3 regions of the Mesorhizobium waitakense genome follow, and region 3 is predicted to be linked to each of the others. Evidence: riboswitches for the same ligand, from Rfam matches in the RefSeq annotation. Region 3 holds a riboswitch; each other region holds the start of a gene.
What was found. A riboswitch is a leader RNA that binds a small molecule or an ion and turns the genes downstream of it on or off. The one in region 3 is predicted to bind cobalamin.

Region 1 (5,417 bases), on a different contig from region 3:
CGATCACGCCTGACCATGGCGGCCCGGCGCGGCTGCTGGTGCCGCATCTCTATTTCTGGAAATCGGCCAAATGGCTGAACGGCCTGCAGTTCACCGAGCGCGATGAGCCGGGTTTCTGGGAATTGCGCGGCTATCACATCTATGGCGACCCTTGGCGCGAGCAGCGCTACACGAACGATCCATGAACGACGCTGCGGCAGTGCAATCGCCCTGGCAGACCGTCAGGATCGTCCGTATCGAAAAGCGTACGCCGCGTGTCACCAGCTTCTTTTTCCAGCTATCGCGGCCTTTCACCTATCTTGCCGGTCAGCATGTCGACGTCAGGCTGACGGCGCCGGACGGCTATCAGGCGCGCCGCTCCTATTCCATTGCCTCCGCGCCCGGAGATGGCGGGGTGATCGAACTGGCGATCGAAAAACTCGACGATGGCGAGGTCTCGCCCTTTTTCCACGACGTCGCAGCAATTGGCGACGAGGTCCAACTGCGCGGGCCGCTCGGCGGGCATTTCATCTGGCCCGATGTCGATGGCGGGCCGGTTTTGCTGGTCGGGGGTGGTTCGGGCGTCGTACCCTTGATGGCGATGGTCCGTCATCGCGCCAGGCGCAATTCGGTAGTGCCCGTCGCCCTGGTCTTTTCAGCGCGGGTCTGGGACGAGGTGATTTTTCGTGACGAACTGGTTGCCCTCGATGACCGCAAGGACGGCTTCGACCTGGTTCTGACCCTGACGCGCGAAGCAGCACGCCGTCCCGCCGATTATTCGCGGCGGGTGGACGTTGCCATGATGGTGCAATCCATGGCGCACCTGCCCGGACCGCCTGATATCGCCTTCGTCTGCGGCTCCAACGCCTTCGTTTCGGCCGCCGCCCAAGCGCTGATCGATGCCGGCGTCGCAGCGGAGATCATCCGCACCGAGCGTTACGGAGTTTGAACGGACACGGCACTTCGAGAGGTTTTCCGTAGTCGTCGTCCTGCGGCCTGGCATCGCCCGGCGGTCACGCCTCGATCTCGAGCGCCGAAAGTGGCTTCGAGCAGCAGGCGAGGATAAAGCCGTCGTCGATTTCGTGATCGAGGATGCCACCATTGTGGCTCATCTCGACATCGCCCGCGACCTTCTTCACCTTGCAGGTTCCGCAGAGGCCGAACTCGCAGGCAGCCGGAATCCGTACACCCGAGGCGCGGGCCGTCTGCAGCACGGTCTGGCCGGCGACGCATTCGGCCTCGACATCCGAAAGCGAAAACCGGATCGGTGTCGCGGCTTCGACGACAATGGCGGCGCCGTCTTCCACCGGCGAGGTGAACGGTGCCGGGATCTCCTCCACGACAGGCGCGGCAAAGCTCTCCTGATGGTACTTCGTCATGTCGAAGCCGGCGGCGTCCAGCATGCCGCGCACCGCGCGCATGAAAGGATCGGGGCCGCAGCAGAAGATTTCACGCTCGCGGAAATCGGGCGCCAGCAATGGCAGCCGGATCGCGTCGATGCGGCCCATATGGCCGAACCAGCCCTCGCGGCTGGACCGCTCCTCGATCATGAAGCCGAGCGACAGGCCCGGCATGCGGCTGCCGAGCAGTTCGAGCTCCTTGCGGAAAATGATCTCTTCCGGGCGCCGCGCGCAATTGACGAAGCCGACATCGGTCCATGGTGCGCAGTCGTTCAGCCAACGCAGCATCGACATCATTGGCGTCACGCCCGAGCCGGCTGAAATGAACAGGTACTTGGCGGCCGGGTGGCTGTGCAGCGAAAAGTCGCCTGTCGGCCCATAGGCCTTGACGTGCGAGCCCGGCGTCAGATGGTCGAACATCCAGCGTGTGCCGATGCTGCCCGCTTGAGCCTTGATCGTCACCGCGATCGAGAACGGCCGCGATGGCGAAGACGACAGCGTATAGGTGCGCATCAGCGGCCCGTCGGCGGTCGGCAGTTCCAGCGTCACGAACTGCCCCGGCTTGTAGCGGAACCAGGTCTGGTTGTCGGAGCGGAAGGTGAAGGTCTTCACATCAGGCGCTTCGTCGCTGACGCCGATCACTTCCAGCACCTGGAGCCGGTCGTTCCAGGGCGTCATCTGGTCGAGATGGCGATAGAGGCCGAGATCGGTCATCGCATTCATCCTCTTGTCCTCACTCTTGCCCTGTGCATGTCGAGATCCCAAAACCGCTGCGCATTTTTGGGCGACATGCACTAGGCAACGCTGCGCAGCGCCGGCCGGCCGCCTTCGGCAAGGCGCGGGCCGATGAACGACGCGTACCACTCGACGAACTGGATGACGCCACCCTCATGCAGCTCCGAATAAGGGCCGGGCTCGTAGGCGGGCGACAGGATGCCGAAGGCGTTTTCCTCGACGATCCGCCGGTCCTGGTCGTTGGTCTCGGTCCAGACATGGGTGAGTTCGTCGAGATCGTAATCGATGCCTTCGACCGCATCCTTGTGAACCAGCCATTTGGTCGTCACCGCGGTCTCCGTGGCGCTGATCGGCAACACCCGGAAGGTGACGGCGTGGTCGCCCAGAATGTGGTTCCAGGTCGTCGGATAGTGATAGAGCAGCAAGGAACCGATGCGGTCGGTCGAAACGCTGTCGGACAGGTTCTTCTTGACCGCACGCTTTCCCGTCATCGTGTAGCTGACGGCATCGCGCAGCAGCGGCGCGCGGGTGGCGCGGTACTGTCCGGCCGGGTCGATGCGGAATTTGCTCGGCAGGCCGGCCGCTTCGCATTTCGCCCAGTGCGCAAGCATTTCCGGGTCGCTGTCGGCGCCTTGCACGCCGGTCACCGTGGGTGCCTCTGGAAAAGTCTTGCAGAGCTCCGGATGATTGCCGGCGCAATGATAGCACTCGCGGTTGTTTTCCCAGACCAGCTTCCAGTTGCCCTTCTCGACAATGGTCGACTCGAACGCCACCTTGGCCTCGCGCAGCCGGTGCGGCAAAAGGTAGGGCTCGATCATCGCGCGCATCGGTGCGAAATCCGCCGGCTCCTTGGCCAGGCAGATGAAAATGTAGCCACCGACGCTTTGGCAGGCGACTGGCTTCAAGCCGAACTGGCTCTTGTCGAAACCGTCGGCCATCTGCCTGCCAAACAAGAGCCTTCCGTCCAGCTCATAGGTCCATTGGTGATAGGGGCAGACCAGCTTTGCCGCCGTGCCCTTGTCGGAATTGCAGACGCGGCTGCCGCGATGGCGGCAGGAATTGTGGAAGGCGTTGATATTGCCCTTCTGGTCGCGGACAAGCACGACTGGATAGTCGCCAATCTGCGCCGTGATGTACCTGCCCGGCCTCGGCAGTTCGCAATCATGACCGATGAACAGCCAGTCGCGATACCAGATCAGCTCCATGTCGAGCTTGAAATAGTCTGGATCGGTGTAGAAGGGCTGTTCCAGCGAAAAGCCTTGCCGCCGGCCACTCAAGAGCCTCAGCATGTCGTTGCGAGCATCCATGTCCTGTCCTCGTTTCTAAGGACTGAACTGGTGGTGACGGAGGAAGGATTGGACGCAGGCCGGCGATGCGCCGGACATGCACTATCCGCCTCTTGACCGCCCACCGCGATCAGTCGAGTCTAAACATCTCGGGCTGGTTTCCGGGCTCTGGAGTTGTCCTTGCGGACCATCGCGACACCTTCCCAGGCTGACGCCCAGTGGTCTCCCGTTGCGACTTGAACTCCACCACCGTTGCGGGGGCAGCGCCGGATTCTGACCGGCTTCCCAATTCTCCGCCTCGTCGTCACGAAGCGGCACCTGAGATGACATGATCTAATCACGATCGCGGGCGCGTCATCGGCATGAAAACGACATCATATCCATGCGGCGCGACACGCTTGCGAAACGTTCCGGTCGGCGATCGCGGAGCGGAACCCTATCTCTTGGGCAACCATAGCCGGCTCCAATATCGCCGAAACCGACCCCCTTGCCAGGAAGCAAAAAAGGTTAACGGTATCGAAAAGTGACTATTAGCTGCCGCTAAAATCGAACCGAACGGTTCGTTTCTGTTGACGGTGCGTGCAGGACGTGTGAACGCTGGGCCTCCGACACAGTTGGTGATCGGGGTACCTGTTTCGTACAACTCTTTGATATAACTTAGAAAAACATTGAGTGCGGAAACCCCTGGCACAATTTCAAGTGGTGGATTCTTGGTCCACGCGGAACAACTTCGTGATTGGAAATGGCTGGATGGCTCTCCCACATCGGGGCTGTCCGAACGACGCGATTTCTTCCCAAGACACGCCGCTAGACGGACGGCAAAAATAAGAAATACTGGAGTACCAAAAAATGAAAAAGATCATCCTCACTGCCGCCGCCCTTCTGGCCATTTCCGGCAGCGCCTTCGCGAACAGCGACCACTATGGTTCGAATGCCCCGGCAGCCACCGCTGCTGTCGACAGCTCGTACACCGCTTCGACCAAGAAGTCGGAGCCGGCTGCTCAGACGCCTGCCCAGGGTAGCAACCGTAACCTCTTCGGCAACAACTAACAGCCGATTCCCAGAAGGCGGCGGGCTCTCCCGCCGTCCTGGCGAAATCCAGAATTCAGGAGATTTGAAATGAAGAAGATCATGCTTGCTGCCGCCGCCGTCGTGGCGATCTCCGGCAGCGCTTTCGCCGCCAGCGACAACTACGGTTCGAATGGCGCCAACCAGCCTGCGGTCGGTTCGGTTGACAACTCGCAAACGGGCTCGATCCGCAACAGCGGTGGTTTCGTCGGCAAGCTGCTCAACTCGTCGGGTGACGTAGAGAAGTCCGCCCCGCAGAGCGCCGACCGCGACCTCTTCGGCAATCACTAACAGCCGAAGTTGATTTCCAAAAAAGAGCGGCGGGCCTGGCCCGCCGCTCTTTTCGTGTCGAGACTTGGTTCTGTCTCAAGCCGCCTTTACTTCCGGCTGACGGAGCGAGAAGGAGTGCCCGTCCGCGTCGAAGATGTGAAGGTCGTTGGCGTCCGCGCTCAGCCGCAGCGTCACACCGCGCTTGACCTCGACATTGCCAGGCAGCTTGGTCACCAGCGGCAGGTCGGCGCGGCCGATGTCGACATAGACAAGCTGGACTTCGCCGAGTTGTTCGACATAGTCGACCGTTCCCTCGAACAGATACACCGTGCCGCTGGCGATGATCAGATCTTCGGGCCGCACGCCGAAACTCACCGCGGCACCCTTTGCTGAAGCCGGCGTTGCGATCGGCACGCTTGCCTTGCGGCCGCCGACATGGCTGACGACGGTCGGGTTGCCGGTCTTGTCGATGGTCGCCGGCAGGATGTTCATGGCCGGCGAGCCGATGAACTGGGCGACGAACAAATTGCCGGGCTTCTTGTAGAGGTCCATCGGCGTGCCGACCTGCTCGATATGGCCTTCCTTGAGCACCACGATGCGATCGGCCAGCGTCATCGCCTCGACCTGGTCGTGGGTGACGTAGATCATGGTCGTGTTGGGCATCGATTCCTTGAGTTTG
Region 2 (5,417 bases), on a different contig from region 3:
CGAGACGCGCGCCAAGCTGATCGCGGCCGCCCGCCATGCCTTCGGCACGATCGGCTATGCCCAGGCCTCTATGGATGATTTCACCGCATCGGCCGGGCTGACGCGCGGCGCACTCTATCATCACTTCGGCGACAAGAAGGGCTTGCTGCAGGCGGTTATCGCCGAAATCGACGGTGAGATGGCGGCGCGCGTGAACGAAGTGGCGTCGAGAGCACCGACCCGCTGGCAGCATTTCGTCGACGAATGCACGACCTATATCGAAATGGCGTTGGAGCCGGAAATCCAGCGCATCATGTTCCGGGATGGCCCGGCCGTGCTGGGGGATCCTGCACAATGGCCGAATGCCAATGCTTGTGTCGGTTCAATGACCGATCATCTGACCAGGCTGCAGGAGGAGGGCGTGGTCGTTCCTAGTGTCGACCCCGAGACCGCCGCACGGCTGATCAACGGCGCCAGCAGCCAGGCAGCGCAGCGGATCGCCAATTCGAACGACCCCGAAGCGACGTCGAAGTCCGTGGTGGCGGCTTTCAAACAGCTGCTTGAGGGCCTGCTCAAAAAACCGGATCCGCAGCCGAACTGAATCCCCATTGCTGGTCTGGCGCCACTGCCCATGATTGACAACAGCCGGTTTCAGCGCATCCTCTCGCGCCATCTCTGAGCGGAGATTCGGGGGCATGTGGGATTTCAATATCGGCAGGTCGGTGTCCATCATGATGCGGACCTGGCCCTTCATTGTCTTTCGCATGATCGTCTATTTCGGCATTACGCTGGCCTACATCGTGGCGACCGGCACGGGCGCCTCCGTTGGCTACGGCGTTGGCCATATCTCCACCGATCCCGACGGGCCGCTGTCCTTTGCCTTGTGGGGCGGGGTGGTCGGCTTTGGCGTCGTCTCGATCGCCGTCTACTGGATTCGCGAATACATCCTCTACGTCGTCAAAGCCGGCCATATCGCCGTCATGGTCCATCTGATCGACGGCCGCGACATTCCCGACGGCCAGAACCAGATTGCCTACGCCAAGGACATCGTGACCCAGCGTTTTGCCGAGGCCAACATCCTTTTCGTCGTCGACCAGCTGGTCAAGGGAGCCATTCGCGCCATCACCGGGCTGCTCGGCGGCATCGCCGCCTTCCTGCCGATCCCAGGCTTGAGCGGCCTGGTCAGCTTCGTCAACACGGTGATCCGCCTGTCGTTGACCTATGTCGACGAGATCATCCTCGGCTACAACATCCGCATCAATTCAGCCTCGCCGTTCGAGACTGCCCGCCAAGGCGTCGTGCTCTATGCCCAGAACGGCAAGATCATGGTCAAGAACGCCGTTTGGCTGGCGGTCATCATGTGGGGCGTCTCGTTCGTTATCTTCCTGCTGATGCTGGCGCCTGCCGGCGCCATTCTTTTCCTCATGCCCGGGCAGCTTGCCGGCTGGGCTTTCGTGCTCGCCATCGTCTTCGCCTGGGCCTTCAAGGCGGCGTTCATCGAACCCTTCGCCATCGCCTGCCTGATGCAGGTCTATTTCAGGACCATTGAGGGCCAGGTGCCCGATCCCGCCTGGGACGCCCGGCTGGCCGAGGCGTCGTCGAAGTTCAGGGAACTCAAGGACAAGGCGATGGCCTCCTTCGGCGGTTCGCGCTGGGGCACGGCTGGCGCGACCCGCTGATCGGCAGTGGTCGCCGGCGCGGCATCGACCCCGCTGAGGCGCGCCACGGTCGATTTGAGCAGCACTTCACCTTGCCCGCAAAAGGTCTCGCTCATGATCAGTTCCGGCAGCGGCAAGCGGCGGCCCCAGCCATGTGCTTCGAGGTCCGGCTTTGGCGCGAACTCGGAAACACGGCCGACGCAGAGATAGGCGACCGGCGTAACATGCTCGGGAATTGACAGCAGGCTTTTCAATGCCTGCGCCTCGATGATGCTGACCCAGCCGACCCCGACACCCTCGGCGCGCGCCGCCAGCCAGAAATTCTGCACTGCGCAAACCGTGCTGTAGAGGTCCATCTCCGGATTGTGCCAGCGCCCCAGTGGCGAACCCTTCGAGCGCTGCCGGTCGCAGGTGATGCAGATGTTGAGCGCGCTTTCGCAGATGCCTTCCAGCTTGAGCTTGCGGTAGAGCGCCTGTCGCTCTTCCGCGATGGCCGGCAGTTCCTGCTCTCGCGCCGCCAGGAACAGGTCACGCACTTTTTCCCGTCGCTCGGCATCGCGAATGACGATGAAATTCCAAGGCTGCATGAAGCCGACCGACGGCGCATGGTGAGCGGCAAGCAGCAGCCGCGCCAGCACCTCATCGTCGAGCGCGGTTGGCAGGAAATGGCTGCGCACGTCGCGCCGCGTGAACATGGCGCGATAGACCGCATCGCGCGCACTCTGGTCAAATCCGTCGCCAACAGAGGCGGTCATGTGTTCCGGCATCGCGTGTCCCCTTGCGATTGCTTTAGATGTCATCCGCCTGACCATGCGGATGACGATGCCTGCCAGGCCGGTCTTCTGGCTCGGGATCAACCCGCGTCCGGTGCCTTCCCGTCATCGACAGTGGCACTTACCGGCGCGGTCCCCCTTACAGCGTTGGGCACGCCACGGAGTTCAACCGTGTTCCCGATTCTCCCGCTTGCGGCGGGCACCAGGCAGTGGCAGCGACCTTACGCCGAAGCGCTGACGACGCCAATGCCTCCAGCGACACCAATGGACGCATGTGTGATTTTCCCCAGCCATCAGGCCACAACGCATGGCCATCGCGACGTCGGGGCACTAGATAGGGAGGATGGCCACACGTCTCTATACCCATCCGATCTTCCTTGAGCACATCACGCCGCCCGGTCACCCTGAGCGGCCGGATCGCTTGCGCGCCATCGAGCGGGTGCTTGACGATGAAGCTTTTGTCGCGCTCGATCGCATCAAGGCGCCGGAAGGCGACGAGGCCACCATTCTCTACGCGCATCCCGCCGATTTCGTCGCCCGCGTCCGCGCCGCCATTCCCGACGAGGGCATCGCCCGCATCGACGCCGACACCACCGCTAGCCCGAAGAGCTGGCAAGCGGCGATCACCGCGATCGGCGCCGCCAATGCGGCCGTCGACGATGTCTTTGCGGGCCGCGCCGACAACGTCTTCGTCGCCGCGCGGCCGCCCGGCCACCATGCTGAAAAAACCACGGCCATGGGCTTCTGCCTCTTCAACACGGCGGCGATCGCCGCGCGTTATGCGCAGAAGAAACATGGCGTCGAGCGCGTTGCGGTCGTCGACTGGGACGTGCATCACGGCAACGGCACGCAAGATATTTTCTGGGACGATCCGTCGGTGCTCTATTGCTCGACGCACCAGATGCCGCTTTATCCCGGCACCGGGGCGAAGAGCGAGACCGGCGCCGGCAACATCGTCAACGCGCCGCTGGCGCCGCAGACCGGCAGCGAGGTTTTCCGCGATGCCTTGCTGTCGCGTGTCCTGCCGGCGCTCGACAATTTCGCGCCCGACCTGATCATCATTTCGGCCGGTTTCGACGCGCATCATCGCGATCCGCTGGCCGAAATCAACCTGACAGAGGATGATTTCGACTGGGCGACCGGCCAGCTTATGCAGCGCGCCACGCGCCACAGCGGCAACCGGCTCGTCAGCCTGCTAGAGGGTGGCTACGATCTGCAGGGACTGGCATTTTCGGTCGCCGCCCATGTCGGGCGACTGATGAAAGGATGAATGATGGCTGGTGAGACCAACGAAGACGTCAAGGCGATGAGCTTCGAGCAGGCACTCGACGCGCTGGAAAAGATCGTCGATGATCTGGAACGTGGCGATGTGCCGCTCGACCAGTCGATCAGGATCTATGAGCGCGGCGAAGCGCTGAAGGCGCATTGCGACCGGCTGCTGAAGGCCGCCGAGGACAAGGTCGAGAAGATCAGGCTGTCGCGCGACGGTAAGCCGGTTGGAACGGAGCCGCTCGACGCCGACTGAGTCATGCTTCCCGAATGATGGTCTTGCCTCACTGGCTTTTGGACATGATCATGGTCGAGGATAGTAGCCGTCCCGATTGAAACGGCTTCAGGACAAGAGGAGGTTCGGAAACGATGTGCAGAAACATCAAGACCCTGTTCAATTTTGATCCGCCGGCAACCAATGACGAGGTGCGCGACGCCGCACTTCAGTTTGTCCGTAAATTGAGCGGAACGACGCGACCTTCGAAACTGAACCAGCACGCCTTCGATCATGCGGTCGAAGCCATCGCGGCAGCGGCGCGTGAGCTTCTCGATTCCCTCGAAACCCATCAGCATCCTCGCAATCGCGAAGAGGTGGCCGCCAAGGCGCGGGCAAAATCGGCGGTCCGTTTTGCCTGATGCGACAACCAGCGACGGCCGCTGACAAGGAGAGTCCATGAGCTTCTTCCCCGGGAAAGACCCTGAAGTCGGCGACGCCTTTGCCAGCGACCAGATCGAGCTGATGGTCATTCCGAACGCCAAGGACATTGGCGGTTTCCAGGTACGCCGCGCATTGCCGACCGCCAAAAGACGGCTCGTCGGGCCTTTCATCTTCTTCGACCGCATGGGCCCGGCGATCCTGCGCGCGGGCCAGGCGCTCGATGTCCGTCCGCATCCGCATATCGGGCTGTCAACGGTGACCTATCTGTTCGACGGCAAGATCCGGCATCGCGATTCACTCGGCACCGAAATGGTCATCCAGCCCGGCGACGTGAATTTGATGACCGCTGGCCGCGGCATCGTCCATTCCGAGCGCACGCCGGAGGAATTGCGTGGCGCGCCGATGTCTGTTTCCGGCCTGCAGACATGGCTGGCACTCCCGGACGGCAAGGAGGAAGTGGCTCCGGTTTTCGAGAACACCGCTGCCTTGCGGCTCCCCGAGATCGATGCCGAAGGCGTCGGCGGTCGCGTCGTCATCGGCGACTTTCAGGGGCTACGGTCCCCGGTGAGAGCTCACTCCGAGACGCTTTATGCCGACCTTAGGCTGGCGCCGGGCGCCAGCGTGAAAATCCCGGCCGATGCGGAAGAGCGCGCCATCTACACGCTGGAGGGCGACGTTTCGATTTCAGGCGATGTTTTTCCAGCCGAGCGACTGCTGGTGTTTCGGCCCGGCGACGAGATCGTCGTATCGTCGGAAGGCGGCGCCCATTTCATGCTGTTCGGCGGCGCCTCGCTCGGCTCGAAGCGTTACATCTGGTGGAATTTCGTCTCGTCCTCCAAGGAGCGCATCGAACAGGCCAAGCAAGAATGGAAGACGGGCCGCTTCGATATCGTTCCTGGCGATGAGGAAGAATTCATCCCGCTGCCGGAAAGCTGATGCATGTCGCCCAAAAGTGGCCCAGTTTTGGGAGAACGACATGCATAAGGCAAAGACCTAAAGCCTGATCCGCGTCACTGACACGCATTTACTTTCGCCGGCCGCCGGCCTATCTCGCCCATGAACAGAAAGCCTGAGTAGGCC
Region 3 (5,417 bases):
AGCAGATCGTCTCGATCCTCTACACCATCGTGGCGATGCTCGGCCTGTCGGTAACGCTGTTCATGCCGATGCTGATCCGACGCTTTGCCCGGCGATGGGTCTACACGGCAGGCGCCTGCCTGCTGGCCATCGGCTCGGTGTTCTTCGTCACCCATACGCTTGCCGGACAATTGGCCGGCATGCTGTGCCGCGTGATGGGGGCCAGCGCGCTGTCGATCACGCTCAACCTCTACATCATGGACCACATCCGCAAGACCGATTTCATGCAGGCCGAATCACAGCGCATGGCGTGGTCGATGTTGGCCTGGACCGGCGGGCCGACGCTCGGCATCTTCCTCTACACGCGCTTCGGCATCTATGCTGCGCATGGTGCGGTGGCGGTGTTCGCGCTGGCCTTGCTGGCGCTGTTCTGGACCTACCGCCTGGGCGACAACCCATCGATCCGCCCTGGCAAGACGCGGCCGGCCAATCCGCTCGCCAATATCGGTCGCTTCGTCGCCCAGCCCAGGTTGCGGCTGGCCTGGCTGATCGCCTTCGGCCGCTCCTGTTTCTGGACGACGTTCTTCGTCTACGGGCCGCTGTTCATGGTCATCACCGGCGAGGGCAAGCTGGCCGGCGGTCTTTTGGTTTCGGCCGGCAATGCGTTGCTGTTCATGGCCATCTTCTGGGGCAAGGCGGGCAAGCGCTTCGGTGGCCGCCGAACCATGACATTTGCCTATTTCGCCATGTCGGCCATGCTGCTGGCGGCGGGTGCGGTCGGCCAAACCGTGCCGCTGCTCACCGGCGCCTTTCTGCTCTGCGGCGCTTTCTTCACCATCGCGCTCGATGCACTGGGCTCGACCGCCTTCATGCGCTCGGTGCGATCCTATGAAAGGTCGCAGATGGCGGCGGTCTATCGCACCTATCTCGATTTTTCCGAACTGACGCCGCCGCTGGTCTATTCGGTGGTGCTGGCGTTCTTCGGGCTGGGCTCGGTGTTCGTCACGCTCGGCCTACTGGCGGGGGTCTGCGGCTTCGTGACCTGGCGATACCTGCCGAAATCGCTGTGATCTTCAGGGCTTGGGGATAACCGCTGCGTGCCGTTCGCGGATCCAGTTGTGGAAACGGTGCAGGTCGTACTCCTCGGGCATCAGCACGCCGGCCGCGTGGCGCATCGAGCGCAGGCCTTTCTGGTTGACCTCGCAGATCGCCGCATCCTCCTCCAGCACCTGGGTGCCGAAGGCGATGATGTTGTCGATGTCGGTTGCATCAAGCGCCTCGGGCGCAAACAGCCATTCGGCGACTAGCTCAGTCTGCTCGGGGCCGAGCGGCACCAGCCGCACGGTTCTGACATAGTCGACATGCCCGACCATGAACATCGACGGCAGGTTGGTGGCGTAGGTCTGGCCGGCGGCGCGTTCGGCTGATGTGAGGCCGGTGAAGACCGGCCCATGCGCCTGGCCATCGCGCGACCATGTCTGCGCGCCAGCGCGCAGACCCCCGGAAAACTCCGGCGCGTCATTGTCGGCGTGGCGGGACCATTCCGGATCGTCATGGCGACCCATCAGGCCGCGGCCATAGATCGGCACCAGCCGCGACAGGTCCTTGTGGACGCCCGGACAATGCAGGCACTCGTTGAAGTTTTCCCAAAAGATCTTCCAGTTGCAGTTCATCACCTTGCGCAGCACATGGCCGGTAACAAGCGTTTCCAGTGGCCAGTTGGCGAGACTGCCGGACGCTGGATCGAAAGATGTTTCCGCCGAGCCGGCGGCGTCCTCCTGCAGATTGACGAAGACAAAACCGCGCCATACGGAGAGCGCCACGCGATAGAGCGGATGATCGGCCTTGTCGAAGCCTTCCGGCAGCGACTTCGACGGCACGCGCACGAGGTCGCCGCGCAGCGAATAGGACCAGGCATGGTAGGGGCAGGTGATGAGCCGCGCCTTTAGCCGGCCTTCGCTTTCCTGGCAAAGCTGCGAGCCGCGATGGCGGCACGTGTTGTGGAAGGCGCGCAGTTCGCCGGTTTCGTCGCGGAGCATGACGATTTCCTGCGTGCCGACGCGGAAGGTGCGGAATGAAAGCGGCTGCGCAAGGTCGGCCTCGCGGCAGACGAGCAACCAGCTTTTGTACCAGATGACGTCGAGATCGCGCTGATAGCTGTCCGCATCCCAATAGGCCGACGATGGCAGCGTCGGTTCGGCCCGGGTCAGGCCGTTGTAAGGATCGCGCTCGCTGGCAATGGGCTGCATGGCTGGCTTCCTGTGGATTTGTCAGCCGACACCCGACCATGGGAATTGTCAATTGTTGTGCCGGAGACCCGATTTATCTGGATGGCGCAATCGCGCTGGTTGTCGGCGGAATTTGGTTTGCCGGTCGCGGCGATTTTCCCTATAGTCGCGTTGTCGTCGGTTCCGTTTGGAGCCAAGAGGGAATGCGGTGCGGGCGGACTTGTTGCCCAATGCCGTGGCTGCCCCCGCAACTGTGTGCGGTAGTCCTCTCCATATGCCACTGAAGTTTTTCTTCGGGAAGGTGGGGAAGGGCGCTGATCCGCGAGCCAGGAGACCTGCCGGCGACAGGAAACTGACTTCGATGCCCTCGGGTGGAGGGTGAAAGGACAAGACATGACTACCGCTTCCGTCTCCCTCGGCGCTTCCGTCTCCCTCGGCGCCTCCGTCTCCTCGCAGTCGTGCTTCATGCAGCTTGCACTCGTGGCGCTGCTCGGCATCTTCGTCGTCGGCTTTGTCGGCTTCTCGCATATCGATGCGGTCCACAATGCGGCTCACGACTATCGCCATTCGATGGCGTTTCCCTGCCACTGACGAGGATTTGACATCATGAACCTGTTTCGCAACGTCGTGTTCATCGCGGCGATCGCAGGGCTCGTGGCCGGCGTCGTTCTCGCCTGCCTGCAGGCCTATGCCACTGTGCCGCTGATCCTCAAGGCGGAAGTCTACGAACAGGCCGGCGGCGGCCATCACCATGACCATGCCGCTCCTGCCGCAACCGATACCAGCGCCATGAGCACAGCCGCTCCGGCGGGGAATGCGATGAGCTCCGCCGCCCCGGCGCCGGCGGAAACCGCCGCTCCGGCGGCGGAAGACGAAGGCTGGGCGCCGGCCGACGGTTTCGAGCGTTTCGCCTTCAGCGTGGTTGCCAATATCGTCACCGGAATCGGTTTTGCGCTGATCCTGGTCGCGGTTTCCGAATTCGCCGGCGGCATCGGCAATTGGCGCCAGGGCGTGTTCTGGGGCCTGGCCGGCTTTGCCGTGTTCACGCTGGCACCGGGCCTCGGCCTGCCACCGGAATTGCCCGCCATGCCGGCGGCCGATCTCACGCAGCGCCAGATCTGGTGGTGGGCAACCGTGGTGGCGACCGCGGCGGGTCTCGGCCTGATCGCGTTCCGCAAGTCGCTGCCGCTCGCAATCCTTGCCGTCCTGCTGATCGTCGCGCCGCATATTGTCGGCGCACCGCAGCCCGACAGTTTCGAGACGCCGATCCCGGAAGGCCTGCACCACCAGTTCGTGGTGGCGGTTACGGTGACCAACCTGGTGTTCTGGCTGGTGCTCGGCGCCGTCGTCGGCGTGGTGCGCGGCCGCTTCACCGGCACCGCGACCAGCCTGCGCGACAGCTTTGCCTGATCGCAGCAAGCTGACCTTCATCATTGGCGGTGCGCGCTCCGGCAAGAGCGCGCATGCCGAAACCCTGGCGACGGTTCTACCCTCGCCATGGACCTACATCGCCACGGCCCAAGCCTATGATGACGAGATGCGTGAGCGTATCGCGTTGCACCGCTCGCGGCGCGGCGAGGGCTGGGCGACCATCGACGCACCGCTCGATCTCGCCGGCACGCTCGAGGCTTTGCCGGACGACCAGCCGGTGCTTGTCGACTGCCTGACACTGTGGCTGACCAATCATATGCTGGCCGGACACGACCTCGACCTTGAATGCCGTCGGCTGGCGGACGTGCTGTCGCGGCCGCGCGGGCCCTGGTTCGTGGTGTCCAATGAAGTCGGCCAAGGCATCGTGCCTGACAACGCGCTGGCGCGCCGCTTTCGCGATGCCGCCGGCCGGCTCAACCAGCAGGTGGCCGCTGTCGCCGACACGGTGCTGCTGATGGTGGCGGGGCTGCCGCTCAAGGTGAAATGAAATGACCGATATCGACAACAGAACCGACCGGGATGAAGAACGCCACCGCGCCAAGATGGCCAAGCGCAAGGCGGTGCAGGATGCCGAGGTGGCGGCCAAGACGATCGAGAAGGGGCTGCTGATCGTCAACACCGGGCCTGGCAAGGGCAAGACCACCGCGGCTTTTGGTTTGGCGCTGCGGATGCTCGGCTACGGCAAGCGTGTCGGCGTCGTCCAGTTCATCAAGGGCAAATGGCACACCGGCGAGAAGGATGCCTTCGCCGCCTTTGGCGACCGCGTCGTCTGGCACGCCATGGGCGAGGGGTTCACCTGGGAAACCCAGGATTTGAAGCGCGACATCGCGGCGGCCGAAGCCGCATGGGCCAAAGTGCTCGATCTGATGGCCGATCCGTCGATCAGCCTGTTGGTGCTCGACGAGCTGAACATCGCACTGCGCTACGATTATCTCGATCTCGACAAAGTGGTTGCGGCGCTGAAGGTGCGGCGCGAGGGCCTGCACGTCGTCGTCACCGGCCGCAACGCCAAGCCGGCAATGATCGAGGCGGCCGATCTCGTCACCGAAATGGGCGTGACCAAGCACCATTTTTCCGCGGGCGTGAAAGCGCAGCAAGGCATCGAATTCTGATAGCTTGGCAAGCAGGAGTGTTGTCCGTTGGAGCAAGCTGCAATCGTCTATCTTCTTCTCAATGACGGTCAGTTTGGAACGTCGCGAGAACGCGAATCCATTCGCATACTGGAGGATCGGCTAGAGCAGGTTGTCGGGAATGCTTCCGTCGGCGAGTTTGATGGCGACGAGTTTGGTGAGGGCAAGTGCATCCTCTACATGTATGGACCAGATGCCGAACGACTCTTTGTTGTGATCGAACCCGTACTGAAATCTTCTCCAGCGGCTGCCGGAGGGTATGCGATCAAAAGGTTTGGTGAGGCATCTGATTCAGGCGCAAAGCAAGTCCGCGTTACCTGGTAAGTCGGGTTTTATGACCATCTGGACGTTCACGCGACGATCACGATTGCCGAGACCAAACCGAACAGCGCGATCAGCAGATAATCGGCGACACGATAGAGTTTCAGCGCCTGCCTGATGTCGATGCTGTCGGCTTCGCGGCGGCCGCCTTCGCCCATGAAGACGTCGTCGACCAGCACGCCGCCATAGCTGCGTGGTCCAGCAAGCGCCAGGCCGAGCGCGCCGGCCATCGCCGCTTCCGGCCAGCCGGCATTGGGCGAGCGGTGTTTTTTCGCGTCGCGCCACACAGCCTGCCAGGCGTTTTTCGCATCAGCACCCCTGACGAGGA

Region 1: linked by a shared signal. The riboswitch ahead of AC07FD_RS36400 (aromatic ring-hydroxylating oxygenase subunit alpha) and the one ahead of AC07FD_RS11775 (CbtB domain-containing protein) in region 3 are both predicted to bind cobalamin.
Region 2: linked by a shared signal. The riboswitch ahead of bluB (5,6-dimethylbenzimidazole synthase) and the one ahead of AC07FD_RS11775 (CbtB domain-containing protein) in region 3 are both predicted to bind cobalamin.

What each region holds. Positions count from the first base shown of each region.
Region 1 covers NZ_JBWKME010000194.1:108,541-113,957, forward strand. Annotated here, with positions in the region: gene AC07FD_RS36385 (sulfite oxidase-like oxidoreductase) at 1-185, shown strand, start outside; gene AC07FD_RS36390 (ferredoxin reductase) at 182-928, shown strand; gene AC07FD_RS36395 (FAD-binding oxidoreductase) at 993-2,093, opposite strand; gene AC07FD_RS36400 (aromatic ring-hydroxylating oxygenase subunit alpha) at 2,174-3,421, opposite strand; cobalamin riboswitch at 3,536-3,737, opposite strand; gene AC07FD_RS36405 (DUF680 domain-containing protein) at 4,250-4,450, shown strand; gene AC07FD_RS36410 (DUF680 domain-containing protein) at 4,520-4,759, shown strand; gene AC07FD_RS36415 (ABC transporter ATP-binding protein) at 4,835-5,417, opposite strand, start outside.
Region 2 covers NZ_JBWKME010000016.1:204,413-209,829, reverse strand. Annotated here, with positions in the region: gene AC07FD_RS03545 (TetR/AcrR family transcriptional regulator) at 1-580, shown strand, start outside; gene AC07FD_RS03540 (hypothetical protein) at 675-1,658, shown strand; partial or broken gene bluB (5,6-dimethylbenzimidazole synthase) at 1,775-2,392, opposite strand; cobalamin riboswitch at 2,453-2,632, opposite strand; gene AC07FD_RS03530 (histone deacetylase family protein) at 2,754-3,680, shown strand; gene AC07FD_RS03525 (exodeoxyribonuclease VII small subunit) at 3,684-3,935, shown strand; gene AC07FD_RS03520 (DUF2277 domain-containing protein) at 4,049-4,315, shown strand; gene AC07FD_RS03515 (pirin family protein) at 4,353-5,273, shown strand.
Region 3 covers NZ_JBWKME010000050.1:98,127-103,543, reverse strand. Annotated here, with positions in the region: gene AC07FD_RS11785 (MFS transporter) at 1-1,049, shown strand, start outside; gene AC07FD_RS11780 (aromatic ring-hydroxylating oxygenase subunit alpha) at 1,053-2,228, opposite strand; cobalamin riboswitch at 2,369-2,564, shown strand; gene AC07FD_RS11775 (CbtB domain-containing protein) at 2,601-2,798, shown strand; gene AC07FD_RS11770 (CbtA family protein) at 2,814-3,617, shown strand; gene cobU (bifunctional adenosylcobinamide kinase/adenosylcobinamide-phosphate guanylyltransferase) at 3,610-4,125, shown strand; gene cobO (cob(I)yrinic acid a,c-diamide adenosyltransferase) at 4,127-4,750, shown strand; gene AC07FD_RS11755 (hypothetical protein) at 4,778-5,092, shown strand; gene cbiB (adenosylcobinamide-phosphate synthase CbiB) at 5,119-5,417, opposite strand, start outside.